3 regions of the Streptomyces sp. NPDC005962 genome follow, and region 1 is predicted to be linked to each of the others. Evidence: riboswitches for the same ligand, from Rfam matches in the RefSeq annotation. Region 1 holds a riboswitch; each other region holds the start of a gene.

Region 1 (10,107 bases):
CGGGGTCTTGCCACACGGCGCCGGGTCCGGGAAGCGCAGCTTGGCGACCTTGTCGGACTGCCGCACCGCCTCCAGGCCGGACAGCAGCTTCTCGGCCCGCCGGGCCATGTTCTGCGCGGCGACCGTCTTGGTGGCCTTGGCGCGCATCTTGTCGGCCTGCGAGTTGAGCGCGGAGGCCTTCTTCTCGGCGTTGGCGCGCTCGCGCTTGCGGCGCTTCTCGTCGGCCTCGCGCTGGGCCTGGTAGAGCTTCCAGCCCATGTTGTAGATGTCGATCTGGGAGCGGTTGGCGTCCAGGTAGAAGACCTTGTTGACGACCGTCTCGACGAGGTCGACGTCATGGGAGATGACGATGAAGCCGCCGCTGTAGGTCTTCAGGTAGTCCCGCAGCCAGGTGATGGAGTCGGCGTCGAGGTGGTTCGTCGGCTCGTCCAGCAGCAGGATGTCGGAGTCCGAGAACAGAATCCGGGCCAGCTCGACGCGGCGCCGCTGACCGCCGGAGAGGGTGTGCAGCGGCTGGCCGAGCACCCGGTCCGGCAGGCCCAGGCTGGCCGCGATGGTCGCGGCTTCCGCCTCGGCCGCGTAGCCGCCCTTGGTCAGGAACTCCGTCTCCAGGCGCTCGTACTTCTTCATCGCGCGCTCGCGGGTGGCGCCCTGGCCGTTGGCCATGCGGTCCTCGTTCTCGCGCATCTTGCGCAGCACGGAGTCGAGGTCGCGGGCGGAGAGGATGCGGTCGCGCGCGAGGACGTCGAGGTCGCCGGTGCGCGGGTCCTGCGGCAGATAGCCGACCTGGCCGGAGCGGGTGATGCTGCCGCCGGTCGGCATGCCCTCGCCCGCCAGGCACTTGGTGAGCGTGGTCTTCCCGGCGCCGTTGCGGCCGACGAGACCGATGCGGTCGCCCCTGGCGATACGGAAGGAAGCGGACTCGATCAGAACACGGGCGCCGGCACGCAGCTCGACGCCGGAGGCGGTGATCACGGGAATTACTCCTGGGCAGGGTGGACGGCGGACGGGACGGACCAGCGGGCGGGGCCGACGCCGTCTAATGCACGAGGAGAATTGCCATGCGGGTCAGTTTAGCGGTGCGGGCAACCGGATTTTCCCCCGGGGTCCGGGTGCTCCAGGCCCTCCCCGCCTTCCCTCCGGGGCCTCCCCCGCCCTCCGCGGGCCCCTCAGACGCCGCCCGTGTGGACCTGGAAGGCCGCCCGGCGCACCGCCTTGGCGAGGGCCGGGTCGGGGTGCGCGGCGGCCAGCGCCACCAGCACCTGCACCGTACGGGGGTGACCGACGGCACGTACCTCCGCCAGCAGCGCGGGCACCGTGCCCTGCACCGCGGACTCCAGGTGGCGCACCAGCAGCGGGCTCTCGCCGTGGTCGGAGATGGCCGCGGCGGTGTCCACCCACAGCCAGGTGGCCTCCTGGCGGGTGAGCACGTCCAGCGCGTCCTCGGCGTCGGCGCCCTCGTGCTCGGCGAGCCACAGCAGCGCGTACGGCCGCAGGCACGATTCGTCGACGACGGCCCGCACCGCGGGTTCGGCGGGCGCCCCGGCGACCCGCAGCGCCTCGAAGGCGAGCCCGCGCAGCAGCGCGTCATCGCCGCGCGCCGCGTCCAGCAGTTCGGTGATGGCGCTGCCCACCGGGCGCGCGGCGAGCCAGGCCCGGTACTCGGCGCGGGCGGGCCCGGGGGTGAGGCCCGCGCAGCCGCGCAGCATGTCGGCGGCGGGGTGCTCGATGTTCCCGGCGGGGCTCTGGGCGGCCACGCAGATCTGCTCCAGCTTGACCCACACCGCCCAGTTGCCGAGCGCGGTCAGGACGGCGTCGCCTTCGAGGACGGTGAGCGCCCCGACCGAGGCGAGGGCGTCCAGGGCCCAGCCGAGCAGGGCCTCCAGCGCATCGTCGTCGGCCTCGGCGGCGCTCGGCCGGTCGGGGTCGCCGACCGGTGCCGGGGCGATGGCATCGACTGGTGCGCCCACCCCGTACGGCACCTCGCAGCGCTCGGTGCGCAGCTCGGCGACCCGCTTGCGCAACATGTCCAGCAGCGTGGAGATCTGCACCGGGCCCGCGGACAGCTGGAGCAGCGGCAGCAGCTGCGGTACGGCCTCGACCACCTCGGCGACGGCCGTGGGCTCGGCGGTCTCCGGGGCGGGGCTGGCCAGCGACCAGGCGTCGAGCAGCGCGACCCAGCCGCGCAGCACCGCGCTGTCGTCGCGGTCCCAGGCCTGGAGCCGCCAGCCGGGGCGGGCGGTGCCGCCGTGCAGATCGACGAGTCCGACGAGCCGGGCCCGGTCCCAGTCGGCCCGCACCTCCTCGGCGCTGCGCCGGAGTGTCGCGGCGGCGCGGGCGGCGGTCTCGTCGGAGAGGGCCCCCAGCGAGTCGTCCTCGGCCGCGGCCCAGCGGGCCACCTCCACGGCCCCGACCAGCCCCGCACGGGCCTGCCGGGCCAGCTCCGGACGGGGCGGCGTGCCCTCGGGCGGGCGTGGCGCCGGCCGGGAGCGGTTCGGCGCGGGCCTGGTGGCGGTGGCCATCGGCCGCTGGCGGACGAGTCGGAGCCGGGAGTCGCGCGGAGTACGGGACGTCACAGAAGCAGTCTCGCCGTTGACGGCCCGAAAGCCCAATCGGCACCCGTCCGGCGGTCGCCGCGGCCGGATGACGGCACGTAGCCGGAACCGCCTGATGGCCTCCGTGGCCCTCTAGATGAGGGGCGTGAGGAAGCGGCCTAGATGAGGGGCGTGAGGAAGCGGCGCAGGGCCTCCTCGTAGCCTCGCGGGTCGGCGTTCCACATCGCGGCGTGCGGGGCGTGCCGCACCGGGTGAAGGGTGACCAGCTCGGGCCGGGCGTCGGCGAGTTCACGCGAGGCGCCCCAGGGCGCGAGGGTGTCGTCGGGGCCGTGCACGATGAGCGTGGGCACCGGCAGGCTCCCGGGGTCGGCCGCCTCCGCGAGCTTGCCGTCGTGCAGCCCGGTGCGCCCTTCCGCCGCCCGGACGGCGAGCGGGAGCAGGGCGGCGGGGGTGCGCCGCGCCGTCGCGAGGGCGCGCAGGGTGGCCCGCCAGTCAAGCACCGGGGAGTCCAGGACGATGCCGCTGATCCGGTGCCGCAGTGCGGAGTTGGCGGCCGCGTGCAGGGCCATGGAGGCGCCGGTGGACCAGCCGTGCAGGACGACGCTCTCCGCCCCGTAGCGGACCGCGTAGCGGATGGCGGCGTCGAGGTCGCGCCACTCCGTCTCGCCGAGGTGGCTGATGCCGTCGGGCGGGCGCGGGGCGCCGGGGTCGCCGCGGTACGCGAGGTCGAGCACCGGTATCCGCAGCCGGTGCAGCAGCTCCATGACGACCATGGGGTGTTCCCGGGTGGTGCCCAGGCCATGGGTGGTGATCACCCAGGTGGTGCGCTCGCCGGGCAGGAACCAGGCGGGCAGCGGCCCGAGTTCGCCGGGAATGTCGACATCGGCGTGGTCGAGGCCGAGCGCGTCCCGCGGGTTGCCGGTGTACACCTGCGGGGTGAGCCGTACCCGGGTGCCCGTGTCGAGGGTTCCGTGCGTGACCCGCTCCAGGCGGCGTACGACGCAGTCGGCGGGGTGCGGAACGCCCTCGTCCACCGGGCCGACGACGGCGTGGCACATCCGGCCGACGAGACCGTAGGTGCCGGGGCGCAGCGAGGCGAGCGAACGGGTGAGGGTGATCCGCCCGTCGCCGGTGGCGTGCACCGTCAGCGGTGGCTCGTTCGGCAGCGGCCGGTCGGGCGCCGGTCTGAGCGCAGCGTCGGTGACGTACCGGCCCGCCGCCACCGCGGCCGCGCCGACACCGAGCAGAGTGGTGGCGGCAGCGACCGCCGTTGTCCGCACACGCATCCCTCCCAGTGTGGGCGGGGAGCGGCGGACCGGCCAGCGGGATGGGCTGTTTCGGGCCCCGCCAGGACCGGTCCAGGACCCGTCCGGGGCCGGGCGGCGGCCGCGCTACGGCTGGGCGGCGTCCCCGGCGTCCCCGGCGGGCTGCTGGCCGTAGCCGCTGAGCTTGGCCGCGGCGCGCTCCAGTTCGGCGGGCGGGAGGAGGGTGGGGGTATGGCCGGGAACGGCGGCCGCGGCCAGCCAGACCTGGCACATCCACTCCAGCTGGGCGGTGCGGTCGTACGCCTGGTCCAGCGTCGCGCCGTATACGACGGTGCCGTGGTTGCGCAGCAGACAGCCGGAGCGGTCGCGCAGCGCGTGCAGCATGTTTTCGGCCAATTCATCAGTTCCGTAGAGCGCGTAGTCGGCGACCCGGACCGGCCCGCCGAGCGCGGCGGTCATGTAGTGGATCGCGGGGAGTTCACCGACGAGCGTGGAGACCGCGGTGGCGTGAACGGCATGGGTGTGGACGATGGCTGAGGCGTCGTCCGTGTGACGGTAGACGGCGAGGTGCATGGGGAGCTCGCTGGTGGGCGCGAGCGTGCCCAGCACCTGGCGGCCGTCGAGGTCGACGCCGACCGCGTCACGCGGGCCGAGCCGGTCGTACGGGACGCCGCTCGGGGTCACCAGGACGGTGTCGCCGACCCGGACCGACACATTGCCCGAGGTGCCGACGACGAGCCCGTCGGCGGTGGTTCTGCGGGCCGTCCGCACCACATGCGCCCAGGCCTGCCGCAGGGGCTGGGTCAGCCTCGGCTGCGGCCGTCGCGCCGACTGCGTCCGTCGTACGGACTGCGGCTGTCGTGCCGATCGCGGCTCCGTCATGGGCCCTCACCTCCGGGCGTGATCCTTCCACAGGAACACCGGACGGAGCGGCTTACATCAGCCCGATGTATGGATGTCAAATACCGTATGGCGAAAGGGAGTCCGGTCGAAAACCAGCCGTTCTCACACCACCGCGCCCGCGTCACCATGAAGCCCGCCTCAGTTCATCTCCCGTTCACCCAGTTTCCTTACGTTCACCGTGGCACTGACCGCCCTCCGAACTGATTGACCGGGTGTATGGAACACATCACGCTTCTCATCGGGATCGTGATCGTCACGGCCTTGGTGTTCGACTTCACGAACGGCTTCCACGACACGGCCAACGCCATGGCCACCACCATCTCCACCGGAGCACTCGGTCCCCGGGTCGCGGTGGCGATGTCGGCAGTCCTGAACCTCGTCGGCGCCTTCCTCTCCATAGAGGTCGCCAAGACCATCTCCGGCGGCATCATCGACGAGGGGTCCGGCATCCAGCCCGAGGTGATCTTCGCGGGGCTGGTCGGCGCGATCCTCTGGAATCTGGTGACCTGGCTGGCCGGTCTTCCGTCCAGCTCCTCACACGCCCTCTTCGGCGGCCTCATCGGCGCCACCGTGGTCTCCGTCGGCATGGACGGGGTCAACGGCGACGCGGTCGTCATGAAGGTCCTCATCCCGGCCGTGGCCGCGCCGGTCGTGGCGGGCATCGCCACGGTGGCCGCCACCCGGCTCACCTACCGGCTGGCCCGCGACCGGGCCGCGGAGGACACCGCGAAGGGCTACCGCGCCGGGCAGATCGCCTCGGCCGCCCTGGTATCCCTGGCCCACGGCACCAACGACGCACAGAAGACCATGGGCGTCATCACCCTCGCGCTGGTCACCGGCGGCGTCATCGCCCCCGACTCCGACCCGCCCATGTGGGTGATCGTCTCCGCCGGTCTCGCCATCGCCCTCGGCACCTACCTGGGCGGCTGGCGCATCATCCGCACCATGGGCAAGGGCATCACCGACATCCAGCCGCCGCAGGGCTTCGCCGCCCAGACCGGCGCCGCGACCGTCATCCTGGCCTCCTCCCACATCGGTTTCGCGCTGTCCACCACGCAGGTCTGCTCGGGCGCCGTCATGGGCGCGGGCGTCGGCCGCAAGGGCGGGGTGGTGCGCTGGTCGACCGCGGGCCGCATGGTCGTCGCGTGGGTGCTGACCCTCCCGGCCGCCGGTCTGGTGGCCGCCGGTGCGGCGCTCCTGGCCGGCCAGGGCAGCGGGGGCATCGCCGCGGTCGCCGTCCTCGCGGTGCTCGGCTGCGGTGTCATCTGGGTGCTCTCGCGGCGCAAGCCGGTGGACGCCAGCAACGTGAACGCGCCGGGTGCGGAGTCCGCCGAGCCGGTCGGTGTCGTCACCGCCGCCGTGCGGTCGGTGGCCCCGCCGCCCGCCGGGAAGGCCGCCTCGGCCGGGTCCGCACAGCCGACGACCGTGTCTGCCACCGCCGGCACCGACGGCACGCGCGGCACGGATACCCGGAACGCCTCGTCCCCCTCCGCACCCACTCCCGCCGCCGCGGGAACCCGTTCCAGCAGCTGACAGGGAGCACACACCATGCAGATCGACTGGGCGGCACTCGGCCAGGTCTTCGGCATCAGCCTCGCGGCAACGGTCGGCGTCGTAGGGGTCTTCACCCTGGGCATCATGGGCACCTCCCGTACGGCTCAGGCGCAGCCCCAGGCCACCGCGGGCGGCGCGTCCCCGGTTGCGCGCACCGGCGCGTACGCCTGTTTCGCGCTGTGCGCCGCGGTGGTGGCGTACGGCATCTATCTGATCGTGGCCTGAAAGCCACGGAAGCCGCGGGGCGGTGGGCGCTATCGGCGCCCGCCGCCCCGCGGTCGTTGCCAGGTGTGCGCCTGTGGAGCTCCGCACACTCTGGCATCGCAGGTCAAATGCGAGTTGACGGCCATTCGCACCCCATGGTGGACTTCCCGAGCCAAACGGCGGCAGGAGAGGAAGCCGGTGAGAATCCGGCGCGGTCCCGCCACTGTCACCGGGGAGCGCTCTCCCCTCACCGCAAGGGGTCACGGCCGTCCGTAGCGAGGAGGGCTGGAAGACCGGGAGAGCCGCCGATCCGGGAGCCAGGAGACTTTCACCGCCGGTCACGTCGAACCAGGGCGCGGACCCTGAGTGAGGACATACCGCCATGCCCGGCACTGCCACGCCGTCAGCTCCAACTGTCCGTATGCTCGGCGGCGGTCCCCGCCGCAGAGGCATGACGGCGGTCTGAAGGATGCGTGCCGATCACGCCTCGTACGCGTGCGGCGCCGCACTCGGCTTCCTCGGCGACCTCGCCACGGGCGATCCGCGCCGCGGCCATCCGGTGGCCGCGTTCGGGCGCGCCGCCGCGGCCGTCGAGCGGCGGCTGTGGCGCGACCACCGCGGTTCCGGGGCCCTGCACACCGCGCTGTGCGCGGGCGGTGCGGCCGCCGGTGCCGCGCTGCTGGCGCGTACCGTACGCACCCTCGTGGGGCCCTCCCGTGCCGCCGACGCCGCGCTGACCGCCGCCACCACCTGGGCCGTGCTGGGCGGTACCTCGCTGGTCCGGGAGGCCCGGGCCATCGGTGACGCGCTGGCCGCCGGGGACGTCGACGCCGCGCGGGAGCGGCTGCCCCATCTGTGCGGACGCGATCCGCAGGCCCTGGACGAGCGGCAGATCGCGCGGGCGGTCGTCGAGTCGGTGGCCGAGAACACCTCGGACGCGGTGGTGGGCGCGCTGGTGTGGGGGGCCGTGGCCGGGGTGCCGGGGCTCGTCGGCTTCCGGGCCGTCAACACGCTGGACGCCATGGTGGGCCACAAGTCGGCCCGATACCGCCGGTTCGGCTGGGCCGCGGCCCGGCTGGACGACGCCGCGGGCTGGCCCGGCGCCCGTCTCACCGCGGTGCTGGCCACCCTCGCCGGGCCCGACCCGCGCGGCGCGCGGCGCGCCTGGCGCGCCGACGGCGGACGCCACCCGAGCCCCAACGCGGGCCCGGTGGAGGCGTCGTTCGCGGGCGCGCTGGGCGTCCGGCTGGGCGGCACGCTGACGTACGGGGGCCGGGTCGAGCACCGCCCCGTGCTGAACCCGGGCGGCCGTCCCGTGACGGCGGCCGACATCCCGCGCGCGATCCGCCTCTCGCGGCGGGTGGCGGCGCTGGCCCTGCTCACCACCGTCGCGGCTCGCTCCGGTGCCCCTCAGGGCTCCGGAGCCGATCAGGAAAGGGTGAACCGATGACCCTGGGGGGCGGACTGCTCATCGCGGGGACGACCTCGGACGCCGGTAAGAGCGTCGTCACGGCGGGCATCTGCCGCTGGCTGGCGCGCAAAGGGCTCCGGGTCGCCCCGTTCAAGGCGCAGAACATGTCGCTCAACTCCTTCGTCACCAAGGACGGCGCCGAGATCGGGCGGGCCCAGGCCATGCAGGCCGCCGCCGCGCGCGCCGAACCGAGCGCCCTGATGAACCCGGTCCTGCTGAAGCCGGGCAGCGACCGCAGCAGCCAGGTGGTGCTGCTCGGCAAGCCGGTGGGCGAGATGAGCGCGCGTGGCTACCACGCGGAGTGGCGGCGCGAAGGCCTCCTGGAGACCGTCACCGACTGTCTGAACGAGCTGCGGCGCACCCACGACGCGGTGATCTGCGAGGGCGCGGGCAGCCCGGCCGAGATCAATCTGCGCCGTACCGACATCGTCAACCTGGGGCTGGCCCGGGCCGCCGGGCTGCCGGTCGTCGTGGTCGGGGACATCGACCGCGGCGGCGTCTTCGCGTCCTTCTTCGGCACGACCGCGCTGCTGTCCCGCGAGGACCAGCGGCATATCGCCGCCTATGTGGTGAACAAGTTCCGCGGCGACGTGACCCTGCTGGAACCCGGTCTGGACATGCTGCGCGACCTCACCGGGCGGCCGACCGTCGGCGTGCTGCCGTACGCGCACGGCCTCGGCATCGACGAGGAGGACGGACTGCGCGTCTCGCTGCGCGGCACGGTGCGCGAGAGCGTCGTCGCACCGCCGCACGGCGCGGACCTGCTGCGGGTCGCGGTGACCGCCGTACCGCTGATGTCCAACTTCACCGACGTGGACGCGCTGGCCGCCGAGCCGGGCGTGATCGTGCGCTTCGTGGACCGCCCGGAGGAGCTGGCCGACGCCGATCTGGTGGTGCTGCCGGGCACTCGGGGGACCGTGCGCGCGCTGGAGTGGCTGCGCGAGCGCGGCCTCGCCGACGCGATCGCGCGGCGGGCCGCGGAGGGGCGGCCGGTGCTCGGCATCTGCGGCGGCTTCCAGGCGCTCGGCGAGCGAATCGAGGACGAGGTCGAGTCGAAGGCCGGAACGGTCGCGGGCCTCGGGCTGCTGCCCGTACGGGTCCGCTTCGCCGCAGGTAAGACCCTGGCCCGGCCGGTCGGCGAGGCGCTGGGCGAACGGGTGGAGGGCTACGAGATCCACCACGGGATCGCCGAACTGCAGGGCGGCGGCGACGAACCCTTCCTGGACGGCTGCCGGGTGGGCTCCGTATGGGGCACGCACTGGCACGGCTCACTGGAGAGCGACGGCTTCCGCCGCGCCTTCCTGCGGCGGGTCGCGGAGGCGGCGGGCCGGGCGTTCGTGCCCGCGCCGGACACCCGCTTCGGGGAGCTGCGCGAGGAGCAGCTCGACCGGCTGGGCGATCTGATCGAGGAGCACGCGGACACGGACGCGCTGCTGAGGCTCATCGAGGGCGGCGTACCGGACGGACTGCCCTTCGTACCGCCCGGAGCGCCGGGAGGAACGGATTGAGCACGAGACGCGAGCCCGCACGCACCGACCGCGCACGCACCGTAGGAGGTACCCGAGCATGACCACCACTGCCTACCCGTTCACCGCGGTCGTCGGAATGGACGACATGCGGCTAGCCCTGCTCCTCAACGCCGTCTCGCCCGCCGTGGGCGGCGTGCTGGTGCGCGGCGAGAAGGGCACGGCCAAGTCGACGGCCGTGCGCGCCCTGTCCACCCTGCTGCCGCCGGTCGGCGTCGTCCCCGGATGCCGCTTCTCCTGCGATCCGGCCGCGCCCGACCCGGACTGCCCGGACGGACCGCACGAGACCGTCGCCGGGGACGCGCGCCCCGCGCGGATGGTGGAGCTGCCGGTCGGCGCCTCCGAGGACCGCCTCGTCGGGTCGCTCGACATCGAGCGGGCGCTGTCCGACGGGGTCAAGGCGTTCGAGCCGGGGCTGCTCGCCGACGCGCACCGCGGGGTGCTGTACGTCGACGAGGTCAACCTGCTGCACGACCACCTGATCGACCTGCTGCTCGACGCGGCCGCCATGGGCGCCTCCTACGTGGAGCGCGAGGGCGTCTCCGTACGGCACGCCGCGCGCTTCCTCCTGGTGGGCACCATGAACCCGGAAGAGGGCGAGCTGCGGCCGCAGCTGCTGGACCGCTTCG
Region 2 (10,107 bases), on a different contig from region 1:
TGGCCGCCGGGCGGCGAAGCGGCCTGACCACGGCCACGGGCACGGCGGGCGAGACCGCGGCGGCCAAGATCCGGCGGGTGCTCCCCGAGCGGCTGCGCCACCGACTCGACGCGGTGCTCGACTCCCTCGCCTTCACGGCCGAGCCCGACGCGTCAGCCGCCCCGCGGGCCCCGGTCCTGCTGGCGATCGCCGACGCGGTGCGCCATCACCGGCCGGTCCACATCCGGTACACCGCCGCCGACGGACGGCGCAGCGAGCGCACGCTGCACCCGTACGGGCTCGTCGCCCACGCGGCCAAGTGGTACGTGACCGGCGCGGACGCCGCGATCGGCGAGGACCGGACGTTCCGGCTGGACCGCATCGCCGATGCGCGGACCCTGCCCGGCTCGTTTCAGCCGCCCGCCGGACTCGACCCGGCGCGGCGCGTCCTGGACGGGCTCGCCACCGCGCCATATCGGCACCGGGTGACGCTGCGAATCCAGGGGACGGCCGAGCAGATCCACACCCGGCTGCCCGCCAGTGTCGCGATCGTGGCGGAAGCACCGGCCCCGGACTCTCCGGCCCCAAACCCTCCGGCCCCGGACTCTCCGGCCGAGGACTGGTCGCGCGTCGAACTGCGCGTGGAGCGGCTCGACTGGCTGCCCGCCGTGCTCGCCTCGCTCGACCTGCCGTTCGCCATCGAACGCCCCGACGAACTGCGCGACCTCGTCGCGGCACTCGCCGACCGCCTCACCCACTCGGCCCGCCGCGGCCCGCCCCGCGCGTGACCCCCGACTGTTCCCCGCACGTCGCCGCGGTCCGCGCCACGGTCGAGACCATCGGCGGCCCACCGACGTCATGAGCCCGCCAGGGCGGTCCGGGCCGCGGCGAGGGCCTGCTCGGCGTAGCCGCGGCCGAACAGGACCGCGTGCACCAGCAGCGGGAAGAGCTGGTGCAGTCCGATGCGGTCCGCCCAGCCGTCGGCGAGCGTCGATGCCTCCTGGTAGCCCTCCAGCACCCGGTCCAGATGCGGGCAGCCGAACAGGTGCAGCATCGCCAGGTCGGTCTCCCGGTGCCCGCCGTGCGCGGCCGGGTCGATCAGCCAGGCCTGCCCGTCGGCGTCCCACAGCACATTGCCGTTCCACAGGTCGCCGTGCAGCCGGGCGGGCGGCTCGGCGGGGCCCGCCAGCTCGGGCAGGCGCTCGCAGACGCCCTCGACGGTGGTCGCCTCGGCGGCCCGCACCGTGCCGTCGTCGACCGCGCGGCGCAGATACGGCAGCACCCGGTGCTCGGCGTACCAGCGCGGCCAGTCGCCGCCGGTGACGTTGCGCATCGGGGCGAGCCCGATGTACGCGTCCTCGGGGCCGCCCGGTGGCGGGGCGCCGAACGCGGGCGCGCCGGACGCGTGCAGGGCGGCCAGGTCGCGGCCGAACCGCGCCGCCGTCCGCGCGCTCGCCCGGCCGGAGGTGACCCGGTCGGTCACCAGCCAGCGCGGGTCGTGGCCGTGCACCGCAGGAACGCGGACCGTGCCGGTGTCGGCCAGCCAGCGCAGCCCGGCCGCCTCGGCCTCCACCGCGCCGGGGTCGTCACCGCGCTTGACCATCACCACCTGCCCGCCGTCGACGGTGACTTCGGCGAGCGCCCCGGACATCGCGCGCTCACCGGTCACCGGGCGGCCGGTGAGCCGGGCCGCCACCGCCCCCGGGCCTTCGCCGGTTCCGGCCGGGTCCGGGCGGGCGGTCATGCGTCCGCGTGCGCGCGCGCCCAGGCCAGCAGGCCGGGCGTCGCGGATTCGATCATGTCCAGTACCTCGTCGAATCCCTCCGGGCCGCCGTAGTACGGGTCGGGTACGTCCAGATCGCCGGTCGCGTCGGGGTCGAAGGACCGCAGCATCCGGACCCGCGCCGGATCGTCGACCAGCTTGCGCAGCGCCCGCTCGTGGCCGCTGTCCATGGCCAGGAAAAGGTCGGCGTCCAGATGCTCGGCGCCGACCTGGGCCGCGATGTGCTCGAAGGGATAGCCGCGCTGGTCCAGCACCTCACCGGCCCGTTCGTCGACGGGCTCGCCGACGTGCCAGGCGCCGATACCGGCGCTGGTGACCCGTACCGCGCCGCCGAGCCCCGCGCGGCGCAGCTGCTCGGCGAAGACCAGCGCGGCGGACGGTGAACGGCAGATGTTTCCGCTGCAGACAAAACAGATGTGCACGGCCACCAGGGTAGGGCCGTATCCCCCGGGGGAGGGGAACGGGGTCGGACGCGGGCCGGGTTCACGCCCGACGCCGGACGGTAGCGTCACGCTCATGAATCCCTTGGGCAACGGCCTCACCGACCAGGCTCCGGGCGATCCCGCCGCCGCCGACGACATGCTGGCGAGCCAGCCCGTCGGCTACTGGACCGGTCTGGCCCACACCACCGTCACCGGGCAGCTGCGCGACGCGATGGCCAGGATCGACGCCACCCAGCCGCAGTACTGGGTGCTCAACTGCGTGCACTCCTGGCCCGCCGCCCCGAGCCGCGAGGAGGTGGCCGCGCAGCTGACGCCCCTCGCGGACGGTCCGCACGAGATCGCCCGCGTCGTCGACCAGCTGCTGCACCGCCAGTGGCTCCGGGCCGACACCGGCGGCCGTCTGCACCTCACCGACGCGGGCGAAGCGGCCCGGCTGCGGCTGCGCGCTCTGGCCACCGAGGTGCGGGCCGTGGTGCACGAGGGGGTCGGGGACGAGGAGTACGTGGCCGCGCTCAAGGTGCTGCGGACCATGGTCGCCAACGTCCGGCGGGCCGAGGGCGTCAGCTGAGCAGCCGGGCCGGGGGCGTCAGCTGAGCAGCGGCAGGGCCGGGAAGGTGTGGTCCTGCCAGAGGAGCCGGGAGATCTCCTCCGGGTAGGCGGTGACCTCGGGCGTCGTGTCGAAGACCTGGGTCAGCCGCCCGGCGGGGTCGTACGCGGGCCAGCCCGGGTCGCCCGTCGTGGCGAACGCGGTCCAGGCCGCGCGGAAGCGGGACGACAGCGCCTCGGCCTCCGGCGGGGGCCCGGAGCGGTCGAAGAGCAGCATGCCGAGGTCGGCGTCGAAGGTGCCGAACAGCAGCGGTATGTCCAGGCCGTGGCAGGCGCCCATGACGCCGCCGCCCGCCGGGGCGGGCCAGGTCAGCTCGTACACATGCGCGCGGCCGCCCCCGGCCACCTGGGCCTCGGCCAGGTGCAGCGAGGGCATGTGGAACAGCCAGTCGGACTGGACGCGTTCGTGGAGTTCGGCGGGCGAGGCTCCGGGGAAGGCGGCGCGATAGGCCTGGGGGCCGTCCGGCCCCGGTGCGAAGGTGCGCAGGGCCGCCGCCGCTTCCTCCTCGCCCGCCTCTCCGAGCTGCCCGCCGAGCGCGAGGAAGAGCCGGAACTCGTCCCGGTTGTGCCCGGCGATCAGCTCCACGTCCCGGGCCGTACCGGCCGCCAGCGCCTGCCATGGAGTGGTCGGCAGCACCTCGCCGTCGACGACGGGTGCGAAGGGGATCGTCGTGTGGACGACCTGCCCCCACCGCTGCTCGTACTGGCGCATCTTGGGGCCCAGCGCCTCGCCCGCCGAGGTCAGCCGCCGCGGGTCCACCGTGGCCAGATCGGCGGCCGTGGGCCGCAGGCCCGCCTCGGCGGCGAGCGCGCCCGCGATGTCCCGGGCCAGCTCGCCCGAGAAGTACGTGCCCGGCACGCTCTGCGCGATGGCACGCCGGAACAGCCCCGCCGCGCTCGGCATGGCCAGCAGCGAGGCGATCGATCCGGCTCCGGCCGACTCCCCGAACACGGTGACCCGGCCGGGGTCGCCGCCGAACGCCGCGATGTTCTCCCGCACCCATTCCAGGGCCGCGACCTGGTCGAGCAGACCGCGGTTGGCGGGCGCCCCGTCGAGGAGGGCGAAGCCCTCGATGCCGACCCGGTAGTTCAGGGTGACCACGACGACATCGCCGTCGCGGGCGATGCGCCGGGCGTCGTAGCCGGGGCTGCCGGAGTGGCCGAGCTTGTAGGCGCCGCCGTAGATCCACACCATCACCGGACGGCGGGCCGCCGGGTCCGGCTCGGGTGTCCAGACGTTGACCGTCAGCCAGTCGTCGCCCACCGGCGTGTCCAGGACCCCGGCGCGGCCCGCGAACCCCGACTCCTGCGGGGGCGGCGGACCGAACGCGAACGCGTCCCGGGTCCCCTCCCAGCCGCGCACGGGGCGCGGCGCCTGGAACCGTGCGTCCCCGACCGGCGGTTCGGCGAACGGAATGCCGCGGAACACGGCGAGACCGCCCTCCCGGCGGCCACGCACCGCGCCGGCGGCGGCTCGCACCACGGGCGCGGCGGACCCGGCTGCCGACTCGCGGGACCCGGCTGTCGTCATCGATGGCTCCTCACGGTTCCTGGGGAACACGCTCCTGGGAGACACCACCATGCCCGAGCCCCACCCGATCGCCTCCGGCGGGGGCACGACGCGTTGGCGCGGCAGGAAGAAGAGGCAGATAGTGGAGGTGGACCCACTCCCGCGAGATCGGAGGACACCATGATTGTCCTCGGGGTCATTCTCCTCATCATCGGTCTGCTGACCGGCATCGCCATTCTGTGGACGATCGGCATCGTCCTTCTCGTCATCGGGGCGGTCCTGTGGGCCCTGGGCGCCGCCGGACACGCGGTCGCCGGACGGCGGCACTTCTACTAACGGATAGCGAATAGCGGATAGCGGACAGACGCGCGGGTCATCCCGCCCGGTAGAGCGCGGTGAGCAGTTCGATCACTGCCTGCCCCGCCGGATGCGGATCGTCCCGCCACCAGCCCAGCCGCACCGCGATCGGCTCGGCGTCGCGTACCGGTCGGTACACGATGCCGGGCCGCGGGTATTGGTGGGCGGTCGACTCGGCCGTCATCCCCACGCAGCTGCCCGTGGAGATCAGGTTGAGCCAGTCCTCGATGTCCTGCGTCTCCTCGGTGGCCGGGCGGGAACCGGGCGGCCACAGCTCGGGCGTGGTGGTGCCGGTCCGCCGGTCGACCAGCAGCGTGCGCTCGCCGATGTCGGCGAGCCTGATGGAGCGGCGCGAGGCCAGCGGGTCGTCCGCCGCCATCGCGCACAGCCGCCGCTCCAGCCCCACGATGGCCGAGTCGAAGCGGTGGTCCTCCAGCGGCCTGCGCAGTACGGCCAGGTCACAGGCGCCTTCCGCCAGACCGGCCGTGGTGGCGTTGACCCGGACGAGGTGCAGCCGGGTCTCCGGATGCGCGGCGGCCCAGCGGCGCTGGAAGGCGGGGGTGTGGCTGCCCAGCGCCGACCAGGCGTAGCCGATCCGCAGCCGGGTGTGGCCCGACGTGGCCTCCCGCACCAGATCGTCCACTTCCCCGAGCACCCGCCGGGCCTGCGCCACCACCCGCAGTCCGGTGCCGGTCGGGGTCACTGTCCGGGAGGTACGCCGCAACAGGCGTACCCCGAGGGCGCGTTCGAGCGAGGCCAGCGTGCGGGACACGGCCGCCTGCGACACCCCGAGCGCGATGGCGGCGTCGGTGAACGTGCCCTCGTCCACGATCGCGACGAGACAGCGCAGCTGCCGCAGCTCCACATCCATAACCACAGCGTATAGGTACGACGCTCAACGCATTTTGCGCAACGATCGCCCGACCGCACGATCGGGGTATGGACGCAGCCCACGCCACCGCTCCCGCTCCTGCCCCCGCGCACCGGACCGCCCCGTCACACCCCACCAGCGCCAGCGATCCGGACCGGAAACCGGCCGGGACGCCGCTGTCCGGTGTGCTCACCATGGCCGGCAGCGGCCTGTCCAACCAGACCGGCGCCGCGATCGGCTCCCTCGCCTTCCCCGTCCTCGGGGCCACCGGCGTCGTCGCGGTACGCCAGTACGTCGCCGCCGTCGTCCTGCTGGCCGTCGGCCGCCCCCGCTGGCGGTCCTTCACCAAGGAGCAGTGGTGGCCGGTGGTGCTGCTGGCCCTGGTCTTCGGCGCCATGAACCTGTCCCTGTACAGCGCCATCGACCGCATCGGCCTCGGGCTGGCGGTGACCCTGGAGTTCCTCGGCCCGCTGACCATCGCCCTGTCCGCCTCCCGCCGCCGCACGGACGCGTGCTGCGCGCTGGTCGCCCTGGCGGGCGTGGTCACGCTGATGCGCCCTCAGCCGTCGACCGACTACACGGGCCTCGGGCTCGGGCTGCTGGCCGCCGCCTGCTGGGCGTCGTACATCCTGCTCAACCGCACCGTCGGCCGCCGTGTCCCCGGCGCGCAGGGGTCGGCGGCCGCCGCGGCGCTCTCCGCCGTGCTGTTCCTGCCCGTCGGCATCGTCATCGCCGTCCAGCACCCGCCGACGCCGGGGGCGGCCGGGTACGCCATCGCCGCCGGTGTCCTCTCCTCCGCCGTGCCCTACCTCTCCGACCTGTTCACCCTGCGCCGGGTGCCCGCCCAGACCTTCGGGCTCTTCATGAGCGTCAACCCGGTCCTCGCCGCGGTCGTCGGATGGATCATCCTCGGCCAGAGCCTGGGGTGGACGGAGTGGGCGAGCGTCGGCGCCATCGTCGCGGCCAACGCGCTCAGCATCCTCACCTCGCGCGCGTGACCGCGACACCTCGCGCTTCGACCGCGACCTCGCGCGCGCGACCGTAGCTGAAAGTGCCTCACTTGCCGGTTTTGCGGGGTGCCGCCTACAGTTGCCGGGCCGTGGTGTTCGGGAAGCCGGTGGGAAACCGGAGCGGCCCTCGCCACTGTGATCGGGGAGTTCCCGTCCCGTTCCGAGGCCTCAGCAGCAGGCCGCGGAGCCACTGGCCGCAAGGGCGCGGCCGGGAAGGCAGGGGCGGTCGCGTCGACCCGTCAGCCAGGAGACCGGCCGCGGCATCTCACGAAGTGATCCACGAGGTGCTGGAGCGTGACCGCATGACCCTGCCCACCGCAACGCGCTGGCGGCGCGAGGACACCGTCCGGACCGCCGGGCTGCTGGCGGTGATCGTCGCCCTGCACGCCGTCGCCTTCGGCCTGCTCTTCCTGGTCGTCGCGCCCCAGCACTACGAGGCCGGGGCCAGGACGTTCGGCGTCGGCCTCGGGATCACCGCGTACACCCTCGGCATGCGGCACGCCTTCGACGCCGACCACATCGCCGCCATCGACAACACCACCCGCAAGCTGATGGCCGACGGCAAGCGGCCGGTGTCGGTGGGCTTCTGGTTCGCGCTCGGCCACTCCAGCGTCGTCGTCCTGCTGGCCGCGCTGGTCGCGGGCGGTACGCAGCTCGCGGGCACCCTGGTGAACGAGAACTCCGGCACCCACCAGGTGCTCGGCGTCATCGGCACCACCGTGTCCGGAACCTTCCTCTACCTCATCGCCGCGCTCAACCTGGTCGCCCTGCTCGGCATCCTGCGGGTCTTCAGGGCGATGCGCGCCGGGCAGTTCGACGAGACGGAGCTGGAGGCGCACCTGGACGCGCGCGGCTTCATGAACCGCGTCCTGGGCCGCTTCACGAAGTCCATCACCCGGCCCGGCCAGATGTACCCGCTCGGTTTCCTCTTCGGGCTCGGCTTCGACACCGCCACCGAGGTCACGCTGATGGTGATGGCCGGAAGCGGCGCCGCCGCGGGGCTGCCCTGGTACGCGATCCTGTGCCTGCCGCTGCTCTTCGCCGCCGGGATGAGCCTCTTCGACACCCTCGACGGCACCTTCATGAACTTCGCCTACCAGTGGGCGTTCTCCAACCCGGTCCGCAAGGTGTTCTACAACCTGGCCATCACCGGTCTGTCCATCGCGGTGGCCTTCCTCATCGGCACCATCGAGCTGGTCGGCGTCCTCCACGACAAGCTCGCCCTGCGGGACGCCGTCACCGGCTGGATATCCGCGCTGAACCTGGACAACGTCGGGTTCATCATCGTCGGGCTGTTCGTCGTGGTGTGGGCCGCGGCGCTGGCCTACTGGCGGATCGCCAAGGTCGAGCAGCGCTGGTCCGTCCGCACCGCCCCGGCCACCGCGGACGGCGACGGCGGCTGACGCCCCCGCGGCCCGGGGCCGGAGCCGGGGGCGTCCGTCCGGGTGACTGTGGTGGGGCGGGACCGACATGGCGGCCGCCGAACGGGAACCCGCATGGTGGCGCCCGGACGGTCCGGCCGCCCCCGCACCGGGAAGGCGGTACCGCTATGGGCCTGCCCCGTAACCGTGCACACGGCACCGTGACGCAGTGGCTGATCGGCGACCACCTCGTGTCCGGCCCGATGGAGCCGGGGGAGGAGATCGCGCTGCGCGTGGACCAGACGCTCACCCAGGACGCCACCGGCACCCTGGTGATGCAGGAGCTGGAGGCGCTGGCGCTGGACCGGGTCCGCACGCAGGTCAGCGTCCAGTACGTCGACCACAACATCCTCCAGGCCGACGAGCGCAACGCCGAGGACCACCTCTTCCTGCGCTCGGCCGCCCGCCGCTTCGGCCTGTGGTTCTCCAAGCCCGGCAACGGGGTCTCCCACCCGACCCATATGCAGCACTTCGGCGCTCCCGGCAGAACACTCGCCGGGTCCGACTCGCACACCTGCGCGGGCGGCTCGCTGGGCATGCTGGCGATTGGCACCGGCGGTCTGGAAGTCGCCCTCGCCATGGCCGGACGGCCGCTCCACCTCACCATGCCGAAGATCTGGGGCATCCGGCTGACCGGGGAACTGCCGCCCTGGGTCAGCGCCAAGGACGTGATCCTGGAGATGCTGCGCCGTCACGGGGTGCAGGGCGGCGTCCAGCGCGTGCTGGAGTATCACGGGCCCGGGCTGGCCTCCCTCACCGCCATGGACCGGCACGTCATCGCGAACATGGGGGCGGAACTCGGCGCCACCACCACCGTCTTCCCCGCCGACGACGCGGTGCGCCGCTTCCTCGACGGGGTCGGGCGCGGCGGGGACTTCACCGAGATCGTCGCGGACGAGGACGCCTCGTACGACCTCGACGAGGAGATCGACCTGTCGTCGCTGGAGCCGCTGATCGCACGGCCCACCTCGCCGGGCAACGTCGTACCGGTCCGGGAGGCCGCCGGGGAGCCCATCGGACAGGTGGTCATCGGCTCCTCCGCCAACCCCGGGTTCCGCGACTTCGCCGTACCGGCGGCCATGGTGGCCGGGCGGCAGACGGCGCCCGAGGTGAGCTTCGACATCAACCCGACGTCCCGCGAGATCCTCCAGGACCTGACGCGTTCCGGCGCCACCTTCGACCTGATCGCCGCCGGTGGCCGTATCCACCAGTCGGGCTGTCTCGGCTGCATCGGCATGGGACAGGCCCCCGCCGCGGGGCGCAACTCGCTGCGTACCTTCCCGCGCAACTTCCCCGGCCGCTCCGGCACCGAGGACGACGCGGTGTGGCTGTGCTCGCCGGAGACCGCCACGGCCTCCGCGCTGACCGGCGTCATCACGGACCCGCGCGACTGGGCCGACCGCCTGCCGGTGGCCCCTCCCGCACCGGACACCCCCGTACCGGCGTCGGTCAACGACGCCATGCTGGAGCCACCGCTGCCGCCGGACGAGGCCCACCGCGTCCGGCTGCGGCGCGGCCCCAACATCTCGGCCCTGCCCGACCTCGACCCGCTGCCGGACACCCTCGAAGGCCCGGTGCTCCTCAAGGCCGGTGACGACGTCTCGACGGACGAGATCTCCCCGGCCGGGGCGAAGGCCCTGCCCTACCGGTCCAACATCCCGAAGCTGGCCGAGTTCACCCTCACCCGGCTGGACCCCGACTACCCGCGGCGTGCCGCGTCGGTACGGGACGACGGCGGGCACCTCATTGTCGCCGGTGAGAACTACGGGCAGGGCTCGTCCCGCGAACACGCCGCCATCACCCCGCGCTACCTCGGGCTACGAGCCGTCATCGCCAAGACGTACGCCCGCATCCACTGGCAGAACCTCGCCAACTTCGGTGTCCTCGCCCTCGAATTCGACGATCCCGGCGACTACGAGCGCATCGGGGCCGACGACCGGCTGCGGCTGTCCGGTCTGCACGAGGCCCTCGCCCGGACGGACGACCGTACCCTGCGGGTACGCAATGTCACCCGGGACGAGGAGTACCTGCTGCGCCACCGACTCTCCCCCCGGCAGTGCGAGGCGGTTCTCGCGGGCGGCGTCATCCCCGCGCTCGCCCGCTGAGGGGTTCTCGTCCGCCGACGGG
Region 3 (10,107 bases), on a different contig from region 1:
ACCCGGGCCGCAGGCTGCTCGTCCTCAGCGCGGGCGCCGGGACCCCGGCCGAGGTCGCCGGGCTGCTGCGGGAGCGCGGCTTCGGCCCGACCCGGATGCGGGTCCTGGAACAGCTGGGCGGCGCCCGCGAACACGCCGTCGAGGGCACCGCCGAGGCGTGGCCCCACCCGCCCGGCGACCCCCTCAACGTCATCGCCCTGGACTGCGCCCAGGCCGCGGACACCCTCCGGCTGTCCGCCGTCCCCGGGCTGCCGGACCCCGCGTACGAACACGACGGCCAGCTGACCAAACGCCACGTCCGCGCCGCCACCCTCGCCGCCCTCGCCCCCGCCCCGGGCGAACTGCTGTGGGACGTCGGCGGCGGCTCCGGCTCCATCGCCGTGGAATGGACGCGCGCACACCCTGCCTGCCGCGCGGTCTCCGTCGAACGCGATCCGGTACGCGCGGCACGCATCGCCCGGAACGCCACCGCCCTCGGCGTCCCCGCCCTGCGCGTCGTCACCGGCGCCGCCCCGGCCGCCCTCACCGATCTGCCCGCCCCCGACGCCGTCTTCGTCGGCGGCGGCGCCACCACCCCCGGCCTCCTGGAGGCCTGCTGGGCCGCCCTCCCCACGGGCGGCCGCCTCGTGGTCAACACCGTGACCCTTGAATCCGAAGCCCTGCTCACCACCTGGTACACCCGCCACGGCGGCGACCTCATCCGCCTCGCCGTCTCCCACGCCACCCCCGTGGGCGGCTTCACGGGATGGCGCCAGGCGATGCCGGTCACCCAGTGGTCCACCACCAAACGCGGAGAAACACGATGACGGTGTACTTCATCGGCGCGGGCCCCGGCGCCGCCGACCTGATCACCCTGCGCGGCGCACGGACCCTCGCCCGCTGCCGGGTGTGCCTCTACGCGGGCAGCCTCGTACCGCGCGAACTGCTCGCCGAATGCCCGCCGGACGCCCGGCTGGTCGACACCGCCGGGCTCGACCTCGACCAGATCACCGCCGAGTTCGCGGCCGCCCACGAGGCGGGCCACGACGTGGCCCGCCTCCACTCCGGCGACCCGTCGGTCTTCAGCGCCGTCGCCGAGCAGATGCGGCGCCTCGACGCGGCCGGAATCCCGTACGAGGTCGTCCCCGGCGTCCCCGCCTTCGCCGCCGCGGCCGCCGCGCTGAAGCGTGAGCTGACGGTCCCGACCGTCGGCCAGACCGTCATCCTCACCCGCGTCGCCCAGCAGGCCACCCCCATGCCCGACGGCGAGGATCTCGCCACCCTCGGCCGCAGCCGCGCCCTGCTCGTCCTCCACCTCGCCGCCCGCTACGTGGACCGCGTCGTCGGCGAACTCCTCCCGCACTACGGCCCCGACTGCCCGGCCGCCGTGGTCGCCATGGCCAGCCGCCCCGACGAACTGGTCCTCCGCGGCACCCTGGCGGACATCGCGGACCAGGTGAAGGCGGCCGGTGTGGTGCGCACGGCCGTCATCATGGTGGGCCGCGCCCTGGCCGCCGAACAGTTTCGCGACAGCCACCTCTACTCAACAGACCGCCCCCGCCCCGCCGGGTGAGGTTGTGCGGCCTGCCCCGCCGTGCCGGACGCGGACGGGGTGCGTTCGCGCTCCGCGCCGGGCGGTCGCTGCGCCGCACCCGCGCAGGCGCCGCGTAGCGTCACGCCGTGTCGGGTTGGGCGCGGGACCGTCGTGCCACGGGCCGGGGTGGCGTTTCGGTGCCGGTGGAACGTTGCGCCGCGCGCGGAAGTCCGCGTCCTGAGTGGGGTACGTGCCGCACCGCACGGGCACTGCGCTCCGTGCCGGGCGGACGTTGCGCCGCACCAGCGCAGGCGCCGCGTAGCGCGACGTGGCTGCGTCTCGTGCGGGCGTGGGCGCCCCCTGGCGGAGGACTCCTTTCGCGGGGGCCGCGTCCCGCATGGGGGTGTGCCGCGCCGCGCGCCGCGGGGCACTGCGTCCCGTGCCGGGCGGGGCACCGCGTCGCGTGGGCCGGGTCGCCGCGTGTGGTTCCGGCGGGGCACCGCGCTGCGCGCGGGGGCCGCGTCCCGCCACTGTGCGGGGCAGTGTGGGGTCCTGCGCGGGTGCCGGTCCGGTGTCCTGCGGGCGCCGCGCTGCGCCACGCCGTGCCGGGCCGGTGCCGCTTCCCTCGCTGGTTGGGCAGTGCACTTCGTGCCGCGCGGCGTCGCGTTCCGTGTCGGTTGGGCGCCGTGTCCGGAGCCGTACACGGACGCCGTGGCTCGTGTCGGGCGCGGTATCCCGCCTCGCGCCGAGACGGCTCTGCGCTCCGGCGTGTCAGTCGCGCGGCGTCGCCGTGCCGGGTGCACCTGCACCTTGGGTACGCCACGGCTTGGCCGTGCGTGCCATGCCGTGTCCTGCGGGCGCCACGCCGTGCCGGGCGGTTCCGCGTCCCCTGCCGGTCGGGGAATCCACTTCGTGCCGGGCAGGCGCCGCGCCTCGCAACCTACGTACCCCCCCGCGGGAGTGTCAGACGTCCCGTGGGCCGCGGGGCTCCGCGCGGCCCACGACCGTGCCTGCTCTGTCGATGCAGATCACGTCGACCGCTACCGGGGCGCCGCGCAGGACGTCGAGGGCCGTGGTGCGGGCCGCCGCTGCTACCAGGTCGCCGAGGGGGACGCCTCGGGCCGTGCACAGCTGCACCGTCTCCAGGCCGGTGTTGGCCGTCGCGACCGCCGTCGCCAGGTCCTCGTCCGCGCCGCCACGGCGGGCCAGGTCGGCGAGGAAGGCCTTGTCGACCTGGGAGCGGGAGGAGTGCAGGTCCAGGTGGCCCGCGGCGAGTTTGGAGAGCTTGGCGAAGCCGCCCGCGATCGTCAGCCGGTCCACGGGGTGGCGGCGCAGGTACTTGAGGACGGCGCCCGCGAAGTCGCCCATGTCCAGCAGGGCGTCCTCGGGCAGCCCGTGCTCGGCCACGGCCACCTTCTCGGAGGTCGACCCCGTACACCCCGCCACATGCCGCCGCCCGGCCGCCCGGGCCACGTCCACGCCGCGCCGGATGCTGTCGATCCAGGCCGAGCAGGAGTACGGCACCACGATGCCGGTCGTGCCGAGGATGGACAGCCCGCCGAGGATGCCCAGCCGGGGATTCCACGTGCTGCGGGCGATCTCCTCGCCGTGGTCGACCGAGATCTCGATCTCGACGTCACCGCTGCCGCCGTGACGGGCAGCGACCGAGGCGATGTGCTCGCTCATCATCTGGCGCGGCACGGGGTTGATCGCCGGTTCGCCCACCGCGAGCGGCAGGCCGGGCCGGGTGACGGTGCCGACGCCCGGCCCGGCCCGGAACACCACGCCGCCGCCCGGCGGCAGAACCCGTACCGTCGCCCGCACCAGCGCGCCGTGCGTCACATCGGGGTCGTCCCCGGCATCCTTCACGACCGCGGCCATGGCCCGGTCCGCCGACAGCTCCTCGGCCGCCAGCGCGAACGCGGGCCGCTGGCCCTTGGGCAGCGCGATGGTCACGGGGTCGGGGAAGTCGCCGCTGAGCAGCGCGGTGTACGCGGCCGTCGTCGCGGCCGTCGCGCATGCCCCGGTGGTCCACCCGTGCCGCAGCCCGGTCCGCTCCAGCTGCGCCCCGCGCCCCCCGCTCACCTCGGCCTCCGGGTCAGCCATGGGCCACCCGCCGCGCATACGATGACGGGCGCACGGACGACGAAAGGCATCCGATGAACAGCGCACCGGTGCGCCATGTGCTCATCCTGGGCGGCACCACCGAGGCCCGCCGCCTCGCCGAGGAGCTGGACGGCGACCCCGCCCTGCGTGTCACCAGTTCCCTCGCGGGCCGGGTCGCCGCACCGCGGCTGCCCGCCGGGCAGGTGCGGATCGGCGGGTTCGGGGGCCCCGAGGGTATGGCCCGCTGGCTCCGCGAGCACCAGGTGGACGCGCTCATCGACGCCACCCATCCTTTCGCCGACACGATCAGTCACCACGCGGCCCGAGCGGCCGCCGCCGTCCATGTTCCCCTGCTCGCCCTGCGCCGCCCCGGCTGGGTGGCCGGTCCGGGCGACCGCTGGCATCCGGCCGCCTCGCTGGAGGAGGCCGCGCGGCTGCTGCCGGACCTGGGGGAGCGGGTCTTCCTCACCACGGGCCGCATGGGGCTGGCCACCTTCGCCCACCTCACCACACCGTGGTTTCTGGTCCGCTCGGTCGACGCCCCGCAGCCCCCGCTGCCGCCCCGCATGGAGATGATCCTCGACCGGGGTCCGTTCACCCTGGACAGCGAAACCGACCTGCTGCGCCGCCACCGCATCGACGTCCTGGTCACCAAGGACAGCGGCGCCGGGGCCACGGCCCCCAAGCTCACCGCGGCCCGCGAGGCCGGAATCCCGGTGGTCGTCGTCCAGCGTCCACCGGCCCCGGAGGGCGTCCCGGTGGTCCGGACCCCCGCCGAGGCCGTCGCCTGGCTCCGTACGACCGCACGGCCCTGAGTCACGCCTCGGGGTAGCGGCGCGGGGTCCAGACGATGTCGGTGCCGTCGCCACGGCGGACCGTACGGGTCTGGGAGGAGCCGATCAGCAGGATCGTGCGCATGTCCACCTCCTCCGGGTCGAGGTCGGCCAGGCGGATGATGCGGACGGACTCCTCGGGGCCGCCGACGTCGCGGCCCAGGACGACCGGGGTGTCCGGCGCGCGGTGCTCCAGGAGGAGTTCGCGGGCCTTGCCGACCTGCCAGATACGGCTGCGGGAGCCGGGGTTGTACAGGGCGAGGACCAGATCGGCGGCGGCCGCGGCGCGCAGGCGTCCGGCGATGACCTCCCACGGCTTGAGCCGGTCGGACAGGGAGACCACGGCGTAGTCGTGGCCGAGCGGCGCGCCCGCGCGGGCGGCGGCGGCGTGCGCCGCGGTCATGCCGGGCAGCACCCGGACCGGGACGTCGCGGTACGGGTCCTCGGACGCGGCCTCCAGGACGGCGGTGGCCATGGCGAACACGCCGGGGTCGCCCGAGGAGACGACGGCGACACGCCGGCCGCGCCGGGCGAGGTCGAGGGCGAACTCGGCGCGTTCGGCCTCGACCTTGTTGTCGGAGGGGTGGCGCCGCTGGCCGGGGCGTAGGGGGACCCGGTCCAGGTAGGTGGTGTAGCCGACCAGATCCTCGGCGGCGGCCAGTTCACCGCGCGCCTCGGGGGTGAGCCACAGCGGACCGGCCGGGCCGAGGCCCACCACGACGACCTCACCCGGACGCCCGGACACGGAGGCGTCCGGGGTGTCCGGGGCCTCCGGGGCGTCAGGGGCGTCCGGTGTGCCGATACGGCTCGGCAGCACCGCCACCGAGAAGTACGGCACGGACGACGGATCGATCTCGCCCAGCGCCCCGGTGCGCTCCGCGCTCATCGTGGCGCGCTCCACGTACCGCGCGTCGGCGAGTCGCCCCGAACGCTCCAGGGCGCGCCGCACCGTCGGGAAGGTGCGGCCGAGCTTCATCACCGCCGCCGCGTCGGTCGTCGCGAGGCGTGCCGTCAGCTCCTCCTCGGGCAGCGTGCCCGGGAGGACGGTCAGCACCTCCTCGCCCTCCACCAGCGGCGCGCCGAGCCGGGCGGCCGCCGCGCTGACCGAGGTGACGCCGGGGATGACCTCGGTGGGGTAGCGGTCGGCGAGCCGCTTGTGCATGTGCATGTACGAGCCGTAGAAGAGCGGATCGCCCTCGGCGAGCACCGCGACCGTGCGCCCCGCGTCCAGGTGCGCGGCGAGCCGCGCCGCGGCCTCCGCGTAGAACTCCTCCATCGCGCCCCGGTAGCCGCCCGGATGGTCGGTGCCCTCCGTGGTGACCGGGTAGACCAGCCGCTCCTCGATGTGGTCGGGCCGCAGATGCCGCTCGGCGATGGAACGGGCGATGCTGCGGCCGTGCCGGGCGCTGTGGTACGCCACGACATCGGCCCCGGCGATGACCTCCACCGCCCGTACCGTCATCAGGGAAGGGTCACCGGGGCCGAGGCCCACGCCGTACAGCCGGCCCTTCGCCGCGGGCGTCGCCCGTCGCTGCTGCTCGCTCACTCTTCCTCGCTCGCTATCGCGTTGATCGCGGCCGCGGCGATGGCGCTGCCGCCGCGTCGGCCGCGCACCACCAGATGGTGGGGCGCCGCCGGGTGTCCGGCCAGCGCCTCCTTGGACTCGGCGGCACCGATGAACCCGACCGGTACGCCGATGACGGCGGCCGGGCGCGGCGCGCCCTGTTCGATCATCTCCAGCAGCCGGAACAGCGCGGTGGGCGCGTTGCCGACCGCCACGACCGAACCCTCCAGCCGGTCCCGCCACAGCTCCAGCGCGGCGGCGCTGCGCGTCGTCCCCATGCGCCGCGCCAACTCCGGTACGGACGGGTCGGAGAGCGTGCACACCACGTCGTTGTCGGCGGGCAGCCGCTTGCGGGTGACGCCGCTGGCGACCATCTGCGCGTCGCACAGCACCGGCGCCCCGGCGCGCAGCGCCTCCCGGGCCCGCGCGACCACCTCGGGGGTGTACGCGAGGTCCTTGACCAGGTCGACCATGCCGCACGCGTGGATCATCCGCACCACGACCTGGCTGACATCGGCGGGGAGGCCGCTCAGGTCCGCCTCGGCGCGGATGGTGGCAAAGGAGGCGCGGTAGATGGCCGCCCCGTCCTTCTCGTAGTCGAACACTGTGTCCTCGATCGTGTCGTTGATCATGCTGTTCCGCGGGCCGCCGCCACGGCGGCGGCCAATTGATCCGCTGCCACATCTGTCACGCCGCCGCCGGTCTCCCCGCCGCCGGTGCCCCCGTCGGTCTCGCCGTCCGGCTCGCGCGTGTCGCGTACGGTGAGCCGGTAGTCCGTCCCGGACGTGGCGAGCGCGTCCACCCAGCGGCCGCCGGGGTGGCCGCAGCGCCGCTCGCAGCCGGAGAAGTACACCGGCGGCGCGTCGGGGGAGCGGGGACCGCCCGCCACCGTGTCCGCCACCGACTCCGTCACCGCGCGCGCCGCGTGGGCGCGCACATCGGCCAGGGACTTGGCGCAGCCCGGCCGTCCCGTACACGCGCCGACCCCGACCCACGGGGAATCCGGCGCGGTCACCAGCCCCGCCTCGGCCACTTCCCGCGCCGCGGCCGCCGCGCCGTCCGCGGTGAACCCCGGGAGCACCACGCCGCGCCAGGGTGTCACACGCAGTTCACCGGACCCGCTCCGGGAGGCGAGCCCGGCGAGCAGCCGCCACTGCGCGGCGCGTACCCGGCCCAGAGGAACGAGGACGGACACGGCGTGGCGCCCGTCCGGCCCGGACACGACGCCCGGCGCGGGCGGTGTGCCGGGCGCGTCGCCCGGCTTCCCGTGCCCGATTCGTACGGCTTCGACACCCTCGTCCGCGAGTCGCGCCGCCAAGCCGTCGGCGGTCACGGCGTGTTGCCCGGGCAGTTCCCGCACCCGCCACGCCCGCGTACCGCTCTCCCCGGCCCTGGTCAGGAACTCCACGGCGGCCAGCGCGGCGGCGCGCGGCACATCCCGCGCCCGCACCTCCAGCGCAGCCCCGTCAGTCCCGGAGCCCATCCGAAGCACGGCTCCGCCGTCCCGCGTTGCGATCAATGTCACATCCGCGCCCAGCGCGGCCACATCGCCCCGGCCGTCGTCCATCGCGAACAGGAAACGCCCCGACAAGCCGGACAACTCGCCCCACGCACCGGCGCACAGCGTGGCGTCCAACTCCCGTGCCCACGCCGTGGCATCGCCGCATCCGGCGCCGTCGAGCCCGCTCAGCGGGGACGCCACGATGTTGCGGACTCGGTCGTACCGTTCGGAGGGGAGCAGCCCGGCCTCCCGCAGCCCGGCCGCCAGCTCGCCGCCGCAGGCCGCGTCCAGGCCGCGGAGCTGGAGATTGCCGCGCGAGGTGAGGTCCAGCCTGCCGTCCCCCAGCACCTCGCTGACCCGTGCCAGTGCCCGCGCCTGATGGACCGTCAGCAGGCCGCCCGGGGTCCGGACGCGCGCCAGGGAGCCGTCGTCCGCCGGGTGCAGCCGCAGCGCGCCGGGGCAGGCGTCATCGCGTCCGCGCGCCCGCCGAGAGGCCGCTTCGGAGGGCGCTTCATCCGCAGGTGGGACGGTTGTCGGGGGGATGGGCATGGCGGCGAGCATACCGACGATCGGTCGGCCCTCACCGTCCCGTGCCAGGTCAGCAACGCCTACTATGCTCGTGCGGCGGGCCGTCTGGCCCGCCGGACGCACAAGATGGCGTCAAGGGGAGGAAACCGGTGCGAATCCGGTGCGGTCCCGCCACTGTGAGCACGGCAGCCCGCCGTGCGAGCCAGGAACTCCCGCCGTCTTTCAACCCGCCCGGGGCGCGGACCCCGAGGAAGGCGCCGAGCCATGATCCTTCTGCTGTCGACGTCCGACACCGACCTGCTCAGTGCCCGCGCGGCCACGGGCCCGGTGCCGTACCGCCTCGCCAACCCGGCGCGCCTCGCGCTCGACGACCTGCCCGGACTCCTCGACGGGGTCGAACTCGTCGTCGTGCGGCTGCTCGGTGGCATCCGCGCCTGGGAGGAAGGCCTCGAAACCCTGCTCGCGGGCGACCGCCCCGTCGTCGTCCTCACCGGTGAACAGGCCCCTGACGCCCAGCTCATGGAGGCGTCCACGGTCCCGGTCGGGATCGCCGCCGAGGCGCACGCCTACCTCGCCCACGGCGGACCCGCCAACCTGGAGCAGCTGGCCCGGTTCCTCTCCGACACCGTGCTGCTCACCGGCCACGGCTTCGAGCCGCCCGCCCCCGCCCCCACCTGGGGGCCGCTGGAGCGCACCGCGCGCGAGGACGTCACCGGCCCGGTGATCGCGGTGCTCTACTACCGGGCCCACCACATGAGCGGCAACACCGCCTTCGTGGAGGCGCTGTGCCGGGCCGTGGAGGACGCCGGAGCGCGCCCGCTGCCGCTGTACGTCGCCTCCCTGAGGTCCCCCGAAGCCGAGCTGATCGAGGCGCTCGGCGCGGCCGACGCCGTCGTCACCACCGTGCTCGCCGCGGGCGGCACCCGCCCCGCCGAGGCGTCGGCGGGCGGCGACGACGAGGCGTGGGACGCGGGCGCGCTCGCCGGACTCGACGTCCCCGTGCTCCAGGCGCTGTGCCTGACCTCCTCGCGCAGCGCGTGGGAGGAGAACGACGAGGGCCTGTCGCCGCTGGACGCCGCGACCCAGGTCGCCGTCCCGGAGTTCGACGGACGGCTCATCACCGTGCCGTTCTCCTTCAAGGAGGTCGACGAGGACGGGCTGCCGGTCTACGCCGCCGACCCCGAGCGCGCCGCGCGTGTCGCCGGAATCGCGGTACGACACGCCCGGCTCCGGCACATACCGGCGGCCGACAAGCGCCTCGCGCTCGTCCTGTCCGCCTACCCCACCAAGCACTCCCGGATCGGCAACGCGGTCGGCCTCGACACCCCCGCCAGCGCCGTCTCCCTGCTGCGCCGACTGCGCGCCGAAGGGTACGACTTCGGCCCCGAGGAGGGCCCCGGGTCGCTCCCCGGCCTGGTCTCCGGCGAGGGCGACGAGCTGATCTACGCCCTCATCGAGGCGGGCGGCCACGACCAGGACTGGCTCACCGAGGAGCAGCTGGCCAAGAACCCGGTCCGGGTCCCCGCCGCCGACTACCGCCGCTGGTTCGCCACGCTGCCGCAGGCGCTGCGCGACGCGGTCGAGGAGCACTGGGGCCCGCCGCCCGGCGAGATGTTCGTGGACACCAGCCGCGACCCCGAGGGCGAGATCGTCCTCGCCGCGCTGCGCCACGGCAATCTCCTGGTCGTCATCCAGCCGCCGCGCGGCTTCGGCGAGAACCCCATCGCCATCTACCACGACCCCGATCTGCCGCCCTCACACCACTACCTGGCCGCCTACCGCTGGATGGCGTCCCCGCAGGCCGACGGCGGCTTCGGCGCCGACGCCATGGTGCACCTGGGCAAGCACGGCAACCTGGAGTGGCTGCCGGGCAAGAACGCGGCCCTGTCCCCGGCCTGCGGACCCGACGCCGCGCTCGGCGACCTGCCGCTGATCTACCCGTTCCTGGTCAACGACCCCGGCGAGGGAACCCAGGCCAAGCGCCGCGTCCACGCCACCCTGGTCGACCACCTCGTACCGCCGATGGCCCGCGCCGACTCCTACGGCGACATCGCGCGGCTGG

What was found. Region 1 has a riboswitch for cobalamin ahead of ABZ370_RS21880 (cobalamin biosynthesis protein). Riboswitches for the same ligand answer to the same signal wherever they lie in the genome.
Region 2: it holds a riboswitch for cobalamin, as region 1 does, so the genes downstream of both, ABZ370_RS05355 (HoxN/HupN/NixA family nickel/cobalt transporter) here and ABZ370_RS21880 (cobalamin biosynthesis protein) in region 1, are expected to answer to the same signal.
Region 3: it holds a riboswitch for cobalamin, as region 1 does, so the genes downstream of both, cobN (cobaltochelatase subunit CobN) here and ABZ370_RS21880 (cobalamin biosynthesis protein) in region 1, are expected to answer to the same signal.

Annotation. Positions count from the first base shown of each region.
Region 1 covers NZ_JBEXVE010000012.1:191,929-202,035, reverse strand. Annotated here, with positions in the region: gene abc-f (ribosomal protection-like ABC-F family protein) at 1-975, opposite strand, end outside; gene ABZ370_RS21905 (hypothetical protein) at 1,170-2,576, opposite strand; gene ABZ370_RS21900 (hypothetical protein) at 2,714-3,841, opposite strand; gene ABZ370_RS21895 (class II aldolase/adducin family protein) at 3,947-4,702, opposite strand; gene ABZ370_RS21890 (inorganic phosphate transporter) at 4,940-6,256, shown strand; gene ABZ370_RS21885 (hypothetical protein) at 6,272-6,502, shown strand; cobalamin riboswitch at 6,669-6,809, shown strand; gene ABZ370_RS21880 (cobalamin biosynthesis protein) at 6,951-7,931, shown strand; gene ABZ370_RS21875 (cobyric acid synthase) at 7,928-9,460, shown strand; gene ABZ370_RS21870 (putative cobaltochelatase) at 9,519-10,107, shown strand, end outside.
Region 2 covers NZ_JBEXVE010000002.1:393,459-403,565, forward strand. Annotated here, with positions in the region: gene ABZ370_RS05315 (WYL domain-containing protein) at 1-767, shown strand, start outside; gene ABZ370_RS05320 (fructosamine kinase family protein) at 836-1,723, opposite strand; gene ABZ370_RS05325 (low molecular weight protein-tyrosine-phosphatase) at 1,720-2,184, opposite strand; gene ABZ370_RS05330 (MarR family transcriptional regulator) at 2,279-2,773, shown strand; gene ABZ370_RS05335 (carboxylesterase family protein) at 2,792-4,342, opposite strand; gene ABZ370_RS05340 (DUF6131 family protein) at 4,502-4,657, shown strand; gene ABZ370_RS05345 (LysR family transcriptional regulator) at 4,695-5,549, opposite strand; gene ABZ370_RS05350 (EamA family transporter) at 5,618-6,547, shown strand; cobalamin riboswitch at 6,633-6,834, shown strand; gene ABZ370_RS05355 (HoxN/HupN/NixA family nickel/cobalt transporter) at 6,862-7,962, shown strand; gene ABZ370_RS05360 (aconitate hydratase) at 8,109-10,085, shown strand.
Region 3 covers NZ_JBEXVE010000004.1:348,500-358,606, reverse strand. Annotated here, with positions in the region: gene cbiE (precorrin-6y C5,15-methyltransferase (decarboxylating) subunit CbiE) at 1-806, shown strand, start outside; gene cobM (precorrin-4 C(11)-methyltransferase) at 803-1,552, shown strand; gene ABZ370_RS09930 (cobalt-precorrin-5B (C(1))-methyltransferase) at 2,477-3,619, opposite strand; gene ABZ370_RS09925 (cobalt-precorrin-6A reductase) at 3,673-4,434, shown strand; gene ABZ370_RS09920 (precorrin-2 C(20)-methyltransferase) at 4,436-5,998, opposite strand; gene ABZ370_RS09915 (precorrin-8X methylmutase) at 5,995-6,648, opposite strand; gene cobG (precorrin-3B synthase) at 6,645-8,066, opposite strand; cobalamin riboswitch at 8,126-8,277, shown strand; gene cobN (cobaltochelatase subunit CobN) at 8,310-10,107, shown strand, end outside.